Regions from separate parts of the Shinella sp. M27 genome, predicted to be linked through region 1. Evidence: predicted binding sites of a transcription regulator. Region 1 holds the regulator's gene; the other holds the start of a gene.
The links. Region 1 encodes LexA, which represses DNA repair genes until DNA is damaged. Its sites were predicted from a motif close to TGTTCNNNNTGTGTTCNG; they were not measured.

Region 1 (6,022 bases):
CAGCGGAATGATGGCCGAGAACGGCCGCACGCTCACCCATATCGGCGCCTCCGGCGAAGCGCACATGGTCGATGTCGGCGACAAGGCCGAGACCGTGCGCATTGCCGTGGCCGAAGGTTTCATCCGCATGGCGCCGGAAACGCTCGACCTGATCCTCAAGGGCGACGCCAAGAAGGGCGACGTCATCGGTACGGCACGACTGGCCGGCATCATGGCCGCCAAGCAGACGTCCAATCTCATCCCGCTCTGCCATCCCTTGATGCTGACCAAGGTGACGGTCGATATCCGCGAGGACCATGCCCTGCCCGGTCTGCGGATCGAAGCGATGGCGAAGCTCACCGGCCGCACCGGCGTCGAGATGGAGGCGCTGACCGCCGTCAGTGTCGCGTGCCTCACGATCTACGACATGGCCAAGGCGGCCGACCGCGAAATGGAGATCGGCGGCGTGCGCCTTGCCGAAAAATCCGGCGGCCGCTCCGGTGATTACAAACGCAGAGATCCCTGATGTCCCTTCTTCCCGTTGCCGACGCCCTCGACCGCCTGCTTTCCGCGGCCAAGCCCACGCAACGGACGGAAACGGTTTCGCTCCATGACGCGGGAGGCCGCGTGCTGGCAGAAGACGTCGCCGCCCGCCTCACCCAGCCGCCCTTCGACAATTCCGCCATGGACGGCTACGCCGTTCGCCATGCCGATATCGCCGCGCTCGGATCGATCCTCAAGGTCGTCGGCACCTCGGCGGCCGGTCACGCCTTCGAAGGAACAGCCGGCCCCGGCGATGCCGTGCGCATCTTCACCGGCGCGCCGCTGCCTGCCTTCGCCGATACGGTATTGCTGCAGGAAGACGCCGAAAAGCTGGACGATGGCCGCGTCCGCACCACCTTCATGACGCCCAAGGGCCGCCATATCCGCCCGCGCGGCCAGGATTTTTCGGAAGGCGACGTCCTGCTCAAGGCCGGCGACGTGCTCGATTCCGGCCGCCTCACCGTCGCCGCCGCGATGAACCACGCCGAGCTCACGGTCTACGCCCGCCCCCGCATCGCCGTGCTCGCCACCGGCGACGAACTCGTCACGCCCGGCACGCCGCCCGGCGCCAGCCAGATCATCGCCTCCAACACCTACGGCGTCTCCGCCATCGCGCGCGCTTCCGGTGCCGAGATCATCGACCTCGGCATTGTCGGCGACGACAAAAAGGCGATCCTCGAGGCCGTGCAGAGGGCACTTGCCTTGGATATCGACGTGCTCGTCACACTCGGCGGCGCCTCGGTCGGCGATTTCGATCTCGTGCAGCCGGTGCTCGGCGAAGCCGGCATGGAACTCGATTTCTGGCGCATCGCCATGCGTCCCGGAAAACCGCTGATGGTCGGCCGCCTTGGCGATATCCAGATCGTCGGCCTGCCGGGCAATCCCGTCTCCAGCCTCGTCTGCGCGCTGCTTTTCCTGGAGCCGCTGACGCGCCGCCTCGCCCGCCTGCCGGCGAATGACCGCGTTTACAAGGCCGTCACCGCCGTGCCGATCAAGGAAAACGACCACCGGCAGGACTATGTTCGCGCGCGTATTACCCGCGGTCCGGATGGAGAGCTTCGCGTGACACCCTTCGACAAACAAGATTCCTCGATGATGCGGATCTTCGCCGAATCCGAAGGCCTGCTCATCCGCCCGCCGAACGCGCCCGCCATCGAAGCCGGCTCGCCCTGCGACGTGCTTCTGGTACGCCAGCCAACCCTCTGAACTGTATTATTGTTTCAGCAGCCCCTTGCGGAACACATATGGAACATATAGTGTCTGTTCTGGATTTGTTTCACGATTCTCGGTGGAGAGACCATGCTGACGCGCAAACAACAGGAACTGCTCCTGTTCATTCATGAGCGTATGAAGGAATCCGGTATTCCGCCGTCTTTCGACGAGATGAAGGATGCCCTGGATCTGGCCTCCAAATCCGGCATCCATCGCCTCATCACGGCGCTTGAAGAGCGCGGCTTCATCCGCCGCCTGCCGAACCGGGCGCGGGCACTGGAAGTCATCAAGCTTCCCGAGGCCTATTCGCCGAGCCAGCAGCCCCGCCGTGGGTTCTCACCCACCGTCGTCGAAGGCAGCCGCGGCAAACAACCGATGGCGCCGGCGCCCTCCCAGCGTGTCGCAACACCGCAGTCGGATGTCATGCCCTCCTCGGTCTCCGTACCCGTCATGGGCCGCATTGCCGCCGGCGTGCCGATCTCCGCCATCCAGAACAACACGCATGATATCACTGTCCCGGCCGAAATGATCGGCGTCGGCGAGCACTATGCGCTCGAGGTAAAGGGCGATTCGATGATCGAAGCCGGCATCTTCGATGGCGACACGGTCATCATTCGCGATACCAGCAGTGCCAATCCCGGCGAAATCATCGTAGCCCTCGTCGACGATGAAGAAGCCACGCTGAAGCGCTTCCGCCGCAAGGGTGCGTCGATTGCGCTGGAAGCCGCAAACCCTGCTTATGAAACCCGCATCTTCGGTCCGGATCGCGTCAAAATCCAGGGCAAGCTTGTGGGCCTTATTCGGCGCTACAACTAACCAGGCCAAACTCGAGACTTCGTACGTGCCCCCAGGACATTGGCTTTCATGGACTGTGCGGCCTTCGAGGTGAAGGTGCGGGAGCTTTTGGTTCAGGAAATGGTTTATGCTGCCGGCCAACTCAGCTGCTCAATTCAGAAGTCGCTCGAAATGGCTGCGTCGGTTTCATTGATTTCGCCTTGAGTGTCGCGTTGAGGGCGTTCTCCCTCTGCGTTGCCACTCGTATACGTTCCGGTTCGCCAATCATAAGTCCGATGGCGCGACCACGGGCGATCCAGCGTTTCGATAGCTGGTATTATGCTGGCTTCCAGTATCAACGGTGCATTTTCCTCTTCGCCGGGGATGATTTCCAGGGCGCCGGTTCGCCGTAGATGACGAGCGGTGATGAGCCTTGCGCCGGAGCGGCACGCAGCGATCCGAAGCGGCGCCTGCGTGACGACGAGGTCTGCGGCGTCGCAGGCCGTGCCAAGAAATGCGACGTCGTCAAGCGTGACGATGCGCCATTCGTTTGATGAAACAGCCACGCAGAAAGCCTTCGTCTCGCAGATGAAACCCGCCTGGCTTGCTGCCGCGTAGAACGCAGACGCCATGGCCGCTTTCGCCTTTTCGCGGTTTACCCGGTGGCGTGACGATTTTCGCTTTTTCGCGGTTTCGACTGCGGTAGCTTCCTCTTCAACTGTCAAACCGGCGGACTTTCTCATCGTCGGCTTGACGACGTCGCCCAGCCGCAAGGCCCGGCGCCATTGCGCGTAGACGAAATCCGGCGGACGGGCACGGTTCGTTGCAACGCCATCGTCGCGCAGGATAGCAACGAGGCGACCGTCCTCCGAGATCAGGACCTCGGGCCTTACGGGATCACCTGGCCAGAATGCGATGGCAACGCCGATCAGCACGAGCAATGTACCGGCATGGCGAAGGTGTGTGCGCAGGATGCAGACGAGCCCGCCGCCGAAGCCGATCAGCAGGAAGGCGGCAGGCGGAATGCGGCCGGTGACGATCTCGCCTTTCCAGCTGGCCACCCAGTTGGACAGGGTGATCATCCACTCGATCCCCTTGCCCATGATGGCGAAAGGGACGGCATCCAGTCCGAAGGGCATCAGCAGCACGGCGACAAGGCCGAAGGGCATGACGATGGCGCTGATGGCGGGCATGGTGAGGAGGTTGCCCGCCAACCCGTAGGCCGGAATCCGGTTGAAGTGGTGGATCGAATAGATCAGCGTCGAAAAACCGCCGATCAGCGAGGAGAGCACCAATCCGCCGAGGAAGCGGCCGGTCAAACCGCCGGCAGCCGGCAACACGCCGCCCCGGCCCTCCCGTTTCACCGGTCGCTCGCGCCATGCCGCATAACCGGCGACCAGCCCCAGCGTTGCGGCATAGGACATCTGGAAACCGGGATTGGTGATGGCCGAGGGCGTGACCACTAGGATGAGGATGGCCGAAAGGGCGACGTTGCGCAAGCTGATCGCCGACCGTCCGAACAGCACGGCGACGAGCATGACACAGATCATGATCCACGAACGCACCGCCGAAAGTGCCCCACCCGACACGAGTATATAGAGCGTCACCATGACGAGCGCCCCGACGGCGGCGATTTTCTTTGCCGGATATCGCTCGGCAAAGCCGGGGATCAGTGCCATCAGCATGCGTGCGCCGACAAGAAATGTGCCGGCCGCAAGCACCATGTTCAGCCCGGAAATCGCCAGCACATGGGCAAGCCCCGCCTGCCGCAACGCCTCCACCGTTTCCGGGCTGATCGCACGCTGTTCGGCCGTCACCAAGGCGGCGGCGATCGCGCCGGCATCACCATCGATCCGGCTACGGATATGCTCGGTCAGATTGTTGCGCCACGTCGCGATTTCCTTCCGGATCCGCTCCTCCAGACCGGCCGGCGCCGCTGCAACCCGTTCGGGCGCCTTGTAGAAATAGCCGACCGCCCCGGTGCCGGCGAAATAGGCGTCGAAGGCAAAATCGTTGAGCCCGGTCAATGCGGGACCGGAGGGCGGATTGAGCCGCGCGCGGCCGGCAATGCCGTCGCCGATCGCGATCGGTTCGTGCCTGTTGCGGGCGAGAACCGTCACCACATCAGGCGCACGTTTCAAGGTGGGATCGCGTGTCGCCGTAAGGGCAATGCGATAGCGTATTGCACCTCGCCCGTCGCTTTCGCGCGACAGCACGCGGCCGGTGATCTCGGTGGTCACGGGCGCATCGAGCAGGACGGTGTCGAGCCGGGCGCTTTCGAAGGCCGCCAGCAGCATGCCGATGGGCACGAGAAACGCAGCGCCTGCGGCAAGCGCTCGCCAGTCTTCCCGGTGTCGCAGGCGCCAGGCAGGCCAGAAGGTGATGAAAGCGATGAAAAGGAGGGCGAGAACGGAGGGATCGGAGATAGCCGCAAACCAGAGTGCTGCTCCCGCGCCGAGGAAGACCGGCACGAACAGAAAGAAATGGCCGTGTGCCCGCTCCTCCGCAAAGGCGGCGTGCACGTCTCGCCACGGCAGGAGGACGTGGCGAAGGCGGCCTTCGATCCGCCCCAGAGTGGCTAGCGGCGCTTTCGGGCGTGTACCATCCTCGAGCACCGCCGGTGGCGAAGAGACATCAGAAAGCGTCCGCCAGGCATCGGCCTCGCGCAGCGCTTCCCGTCCCTCCGCCTCCTTCACCTTGGCCATGGCCTCGGCCCCTTTTCCTGCCACCATAATGCAATCGACGACAAAAATCCTCAATCAACAGTAGGCGCGAAAAATACTAAGTCAGCAAGAAAGGATGCGCCCTCCGCAATTGCGCGAGCACTCTCAAAGGTTGCTTGCAACTTCACCGAAACGGTAGATATTGCGTTGCCGGAAAGCTTATTTTCGCAGTGCACAATTTGCCTTTGGTATCGCTTGGCAGGGCACCGTAAATGGGCTAGCAAAACGAGCATGTTCATGGGTGCGGCACAACTGCGTGCCACCATTCGAAACAACGGAGGATCGTCATGACAGGAACTAGCGCGGGTGTATCGATCGGTGGCAAGACAGTTGAGCTGCCGACGCGATCCGGGACGATCGGCCCCGATGTGATCGACATTGGCACCCTCTACAAGAATACCGGCGCCTTCACCTACGATCCCGGTTTCACCTCCACGGCGTCCTGCGAATCGAAGATCACCTATATCGACGGTGACGAAGGCGTGCTGCTGCATCGCGGCTATCCCATCGACCAGCTGGCGGAACATGGTGACTTCCTGGAAGTCTGCTACCTGCTGTTGTACGGCGAACTGCCGACGAAGTCCCAGAAGGACGATTTCGATCACCGCGTGACGCACCACACCATGGTGCACGAGCAGATGAGCCGCTTCTTCACCGGCTTCCGACGCGACGCGCACCCGATGGCTGTCATGTGCGGCTGTGTCGGCGCGCTCTCGGCCTTCTACCATGACTCGACCGACATCACCGATCCGCACCAGCGCATGGTCGCGTCACTGCGCATGATCGCCAAG
Region 2 (6,022 bases), on a different contig from region 1:
CGTCGCGCTGACCGATGCCCTGATGCATCCGCCCTTCGACGCCGGCACGGAGAGTTTTCAGCCGTCCAACCTCGAAGTGACGACCATCGATGTCGGCAACCGCGCGACCAATGTCGTGCCCGGCAAGGCGACGGCGAGCTTCAACATACGCTTCAACGACACCTGGACGGCCGAGACCGTGATGGGCGAGATCGTGCGCCGGCTCGATGCCGCGGCCGCCGACGAGAAGCTGCGCCCCGGCCGCGCGCCGCTCAGCTATGACATCATCTGGGCCGAGCGACCGAGCCATGTCTTCCTGACGCGCAACAACAGCCTGATCGCCTCGATGTCGGGCGCCGTCGAAGCCGTCACCGGCCGCGCGCCGAAACTGTCGACGACGGGCGGCACCTCGGATGCGCGCTTCATCAAGGATTATTGCCCTGTCTTGGAGTTCGGTCTCGTCGGCCAGACCATGCATATGGTGGACGAGCGCGTGGCGGTCGCCGATCTGGAAACGCTGACCGTGATCTACGAAACCTTCATCCAACGCTGGTTCGGCGATGCCCGGGCTTGATGAGGTCCTGTATTATCTGACCGGCGTCTATCTGCTCCTGAAACAGAAGCAGGAAGGGTTCAGCTGGCTGGATTTGACGATGCGCGGGCTGACGCGGTCCTTCTGGGCTGTGCTCTGGTGCCTGCCCGCCTTCGCCGTCATCTGGGCGTCGTGGCGGCTCTACTATCTCGCCGGCATGCCGGCGGAGACATATGCCGGTGTCACCTTCTTCGTGAAGCTCGCCTTCATCGACCTTGTCGGCTGGCTGCTGCCGCTGGCGTTGCTGGCCGTGCTCGCCCGCCCCCTTGGTTACGGCAAGTACCTCGCGACCGTCGTGACGGCAAGCAACTGGATCGCCGTGCCCTTCGCCTATGCCGCGGCCATTCCCTTCGCGCTCACTCTGGTCCTGCCCGCCAGCGCTCCCTTTGCCGGCCTGCTTCTCTACGCGATCTTCGGCGCAAGCGTCGTGCTCCAGTTCCGGCTGGTCTGGATGTGCGTCGGCAAGCAGACGCTGCTCGCCGCGGCCATCACGGCGATTTTCGTGCTGCCGCCGATGATCGCCGGGCAGGAATTGCAGGGCCTGCTCGGCACGCTGCCGGCTTAATAATCGACCGCCATGAAGTACAAGCCATCCGGCGGGGCCACCGGCCCGCAGGCCTTGCGGTCCTGGGCTTCCAGCGCCTTGCGCACATCGTCCGCCGTCCACTTGCCTTCGCCCGCAAGCTTCAGCGTGCCGGCAAACGAGCGGATCTGGTTGTGCAGGAAACTCTGCGCGGAGACGCACATCTCGATGAGATCGCCGTTGCGCGTCACCTCCAGCCGGTCGATGGTGCGGATCGGGCTGTTCGCCTGGCACTGGGCGGCGCGAAACGTCGTGAAATCATGCCGGCCGACCAGCATCTGCCCGGCTTCATGCATGGCCTCATGATCGAGGTCATTCGCGACGAACCAGGCGCGCTTCGCTTCCAGCGCCAGCGGCGCCTTGCGCGAAATGATGCGGTAGAGATAGTGCCGCTTCTTCGCGGAAAACCGCGCATCGAAATCATCAGGCACTTCGGTGGCGTCGAGAATAGCGACACGCTCACGCGCCATGCCGAGATGAGCGTTGAGCGCGTTGCGCAGCGTGTGTTCCTTCCAGGGCCGCGAAAGATCAGCATGGGCAATCTGCCCCATGGCATGCACGCCGGAATCCGTGCGCCCCGCGCCGCGAATGGAAACGGTCTCGCCCGTCAGCGACAGGATCGCCGCCTCGATGGCGCCCTGCACGGAGGGGCCGTTGTCCTGCCGCTGCCAGCCGACATAGGGTGTGCCGTCATATTCGATGCGCAGACGATAGCGCGGCATCAGGCGAGCCTCGTACCGCTGGGCAGCGGTGTGCCGCGCAGGAAATCGCCGGCATCGAGCGGCTTGCCGCCGGCCTTCTGCAAGCGCACGAGCCTCATCGTTCCGCCATCGCCGCAGGCAATGGTCAGATGGTCGTCGATCACCGTGCCGGCTGGGCTGGCGGTTGTTTCGGCAGCAAGCGCACTTGCCAGAACCTTCACGCGCTCCGGCTTGCCGGCAATCGGCAATTCGAACCATGCGCCGGGGAAGGGCGAGAGGCCGCGGATATGGTTGTGCACGTCCCGAGCGGGCCGGGAAAAGTCGATGCGCGTCTCTGCCTTGTCGATCTTGGCAGCATAGAGCACCCCGTCGTCGGCCTGCGGCGTCAGCGGCAGGTCGCCGGCCTCGAGCTTCGCCATGGCCTCCACCATCAGTTTGCCGCCCGCCTGCATCAGCTTGTCGTGCAACTCGCCGGCTGTCATCGTATCCGTGATCGCAATACGGGTGGTCATCGCGACGGGGCCGGTGTCGAGCCCCTTGTCCATCTTCATGACCATCATACCGGTCTCGGCATCGCCGGCCATGATCGCCCGCTGGATGGGAGCGGCTCCGCGCCAGCGCGGCAAGAGCGAGGCATGGCCGTTATAGCAGCCGAGACGCGTGCCCGACAGGATCGCCTCCGGCAACAGTAGCCCATAGGCGACGACGACGGCCACGTCCGCATCCAGCGCGCGAAACGCCTCGCGATCGGCCTCTTCACGGAAATTGACGGGCGTGTGGGCAGGAATGCCGAGCAGTTCGGCGGCCTGATGCACCGGCGATTTCACCAGTTCCAGGCCGCGCCGGCCCGCGGGGCGGGGCGGCTGCGAATAGACGGCGACGATCTCGTGGCCGGCTTGCTTGAGGGCCGCCAGCGTGGGAACGGAGAAATCCGGCGTGCCCATGAAAATGATGCGAAGGGCCATCGGTCAGTCTCCGTGAAAGCAATTCCAGCAAAGGTGCAAAGCGGTTTTGCATCCGGAATTGCGTGAAAACAAAAGCCGCTGCTGCAAGTGGGCTCAGAGCGCCTTGCTGCCGCGCATCTTCGCGGCCTTGGTGAACTTGCGGATCACCATTTCGCGTTTCAGCTTGGAAATATGGTCGATGAACAGCACGCCGTTCAGGTGGTCGATCTCGTGTTGCAGGCAGGTCGCGAGCAGGCCGTCGGCCTCCGTCAGCTGTTGCTTGCCGTCGCGGTCGAGATGCTTGACGGTAATGCCGGCCGGGCGTTCGACCTCGGCATAATAATCCGGGATCGACAGGCAGCCTTCCTCATAGACCGAACGCGCATCCGTGGAGGCGACGATCTCGGGGTTGATGAAGACGAGCGGCTGCTTGTCCTCGCCGTCCTTCGACACGTCGAGCACGAGCATGCGGCGCGCAATACCGATCTGGATGGCGGCAAGGCCGATGCCGGGCGCATCGTACATGGTTTCGAGCATGTCGTCGGCGAGCTTCGTCACTTCGCTGTCGATGGTCTCGATTGTGCTCGAAACCTGGCGAAGGATCGGATCGGGAAGGATAATCAGCGGCTTGATGGTCATGCGCCTCCTTAGCGCGGTTTTTTTGCGCTTTCAATCGGCTTTGGCCTCGTCCTCGTGGCTGGATCGGTGAATTTGTTCACGTTATGATCTGGTTTTCGTGTCAATCCATGGTATGGTCACGGCATGATTGATCCTTCCTTCGACAGCCTCATTTCCTCTCTGCTCGCGCGGCTCGGTGGTCCCGGTCCGGTGCTGGTATTGCTTGCGGCTGTGTTTCTCGGCGTCTTCGGCCTGATATCGGCACGCCGCAGCCAGACGCGCCAGCGCGAAGAGGCCGCGATCGCGGAACTGCGGTTCACCGAGCTTCTGAAGGCGCAGACGGAAATGCAGGGGCGTGTCGCCGCCATGGCCGAGGTGTTCGGCGCCAAGCAGTCGGAGACCAACCAGGCGATCAACACGCGGCTCGACGGACTGACCCAGCGGCTCGGCCAGTCGATTTCCGAACAGACCCGTTCGACGCATGAGAACCTGCGCCGCCTGCAGGAGCGTCTTGCCGTCATCGACACCGCCCAGACCAACATCCAGTCGCTGGCGAAGGACGTCGTGGGCCTGCAGGCCATTCTCTCCAACAAACAGACGCGCGGCGCCTTCGGCCAGTCGCGCATGGAGACGATCATCGCCGACGCGCTGCCGTCGGGCGCCTACCAGTTCCAGGCGCAACTTTCCAACGGCGTGCGCCCGGACTGCACTATTCGCATGCCGAACGGCCAGCCGCCCCTCGTCGTCGATGCGAAGTTTCCGCTGGAGGCCTGGAACGCCATGTCGGACGGGCGTTCGCCGGAGGCGGCCAAGGTTGCCGCCCAGCAGTTTCGCCGTGACATGGAGACCCATATCCGGGACATCTCGGAAAAATACCTGATTGCCGGCGAGACGCAGGACACAGCCTTCCTCTTCGTGCCCTCGGAATCGATCTTCGCCAGCATCCACGAGACGTTCGAGGCCGTCGTGCAGAAGGCGCACCGCGCCCGCATCGTCATCGTCTCGCCATCGCTTTTGATGCTCTCCGTGCAGGTGCTCCAGGCGCTCCTGAAAGACCAGCGCATGCGCGAGCAGGCCCATGTCATCCAGGGCGAGGTCGTCAGGCTGATGGACGATTTGACGCGGCTCGACGACCGGGTGCGCAAGCTGCACGGCCATTTCACCTCGGCGCAGAAGGATGTCGACCTGATTCTCACATCGACGGAAAAGCTTGCGCGCCGCGGCGCGCGCATCGGCGAGCTGGAATTCGAGACGATTTCGGCACCTTCTTCACAGGCCGAGGCAACAGTTGAAAGCCGGTCGGGCCAGTTGCGCTTGAGGATAGTTGACGAGGACTGACCGCCTCAGGCAGTGTCCGGCGGAAACAACAGGGGCAGCTCTCATGATCACCGTCTTCGGCTCCATCAACATGGACCTCATCGCCACGCCAGAACGCCTGCCGAAGCCCGGCGAAACCGTCATGGGCACCAGCTTCACCACCGCTGCCGGCGGCAAGGGCGCTAATCAGGCGCTCGCCGCCCGCCGCGCCGGCTCTATGGTGCGCATGGCCGGCGCCGTCGGCGACGACCGCCTCGGCAGCCAGGCGCTCGCGCTGCTCGCCGATGCCGCCGTCGATCTCAACGGCGTGCGGTATGCCGCCGAGGCCACGGGCACCGCCCATATCCTGGTTGCCGACGATGACGGCGAAAACGTCATCGTCGTCGTACCGGGTGCCAACGCCACCGTCACCGATGAGGATGCCCGGCGGACCGTCGGCGCGATGACGCGCGGCGACTACCTCATGCTGCAATTCGAGATCCTCAACGGCTCCATCGAGGCGGCCCTTGTCGCCGCCAAGCAGAAGGGCGTCACCTCGATCGTCAACATCGCTCCCTTCGGCGCCGACGCCCGCCGCCTTGGCGCCATGGCCGATATTCTCGTCGCCAACGAGACGGAATTCGATCTCTATGTCGGCAAGGGTGAATTGTCGGACGAGGCGCGCGAGGCGACCCTGCGGGCGCTGCATGCCGAAAGCAGCCAGACGATCATCGTGACGCTCGGCGCCGATGGTGTCATCGCGATCCGCAAGGGTGAAATCTTCCGCGCTGCGGGCCTTGCCATCGAGCCGGTCGATACGGTGGGGGCGGGCGATACCTTCTGCGGCTATCTCGCAGCCTCGCTCGATGCCGGTCTCGCGTTCAAGGATGCGCTGCGCCGCGCCTCCGTTGCGGGCTCGCTTGCCTGCCTCAAGCCGGGTGCCCAGCCGTCCATTCCCTTTGCCGCAACCGTCGATGCGAAGATCTAGGCGCGCTACACAACTGTTACGTCAGTCGAAATTCGCAAATGGAAAACCAGGCGTCGTATTGCTTGCGGCGCCTGAGAATTCAATCGGTTGAGCCGTTTCGTAGCATCGACGCTTGGTTATTTATTAATATTTTATCGGTTACTGAAGTCCGCAGACACTGCGCCTTGAAGGCCGCGGACCGTCTCTGGCGCTGGTCCTGCGCCCCGCCCTCCATGATGGAGACCACCCTGCCGAATGTGCTTCTTCGCGGCCGTCCGCCGCGGACGTCTATCATCGTGAGGATTTCATGTTCAAGTTCAAGGCCAAGTCGCTCGCGACGAA

Region 2: the regulator LexA is predicted to act here: its motif matches at 3,512-3,529, upstream of ACOZK4_RS13040 (DNA recombination protein RmuC).

What each region holds. Positions count from the first base shown of each region.
Region 1 covers NZ_JBLZPK010000034.1:73,534-79,555, reverse strand. The annotation lists gene trpC (indole-3-glycerol phosphate synthase TrpC) at 1-11, shown strand, start outside; gene moaC (cyclic pyranopterin monophosphate synthase MoaC) at 11-505, shown strand; gene glp (gephyrin-like molybdotransferase Glp) at 505-1,728, shown strand; gene lexA (transcriptional repressor LexA) at 1,822-2,550, shown strand; gene ACOZK4_RS14340 (ComEC/Rec2 family competence protein) at 2,685-5,213, opposite strand; gene gltA (citrate synthase) at 5,519-6,022, shown strand, end outside.
Region 2 covers NZ_JBLZPK010000032.1:161,381-167,402, forward strand. The annotation lists gene dapE (succinyl-diaminopimelate desuccinylase) at 1-553, shown strand, start outside; gene ACOZK4_RS13020 (hypothetical protein) at 540-1,136, shown strand; gene truA (tRNA pseudouridine(38-40) synthase TruA) at 1,133-1,876, opposite strand; gene fmt (methionyl-tRNA formyltransferase) at 1,876-2,820, opposite strand; gene def (peptide deformylase) at 2,914-3,438, opposite strand; gene ACOZK4_RS13040 (DNA recombination protein RmuC) at 3,562-4,755, shown strand; gene ACOZK4_RS13045 (ribokinase) at 4,799-5,701, shown strand; gene ACOZK4_RS13050 (methyl-accepting chemotaxis protein) at 5,988-6,022, shown strand, end outside.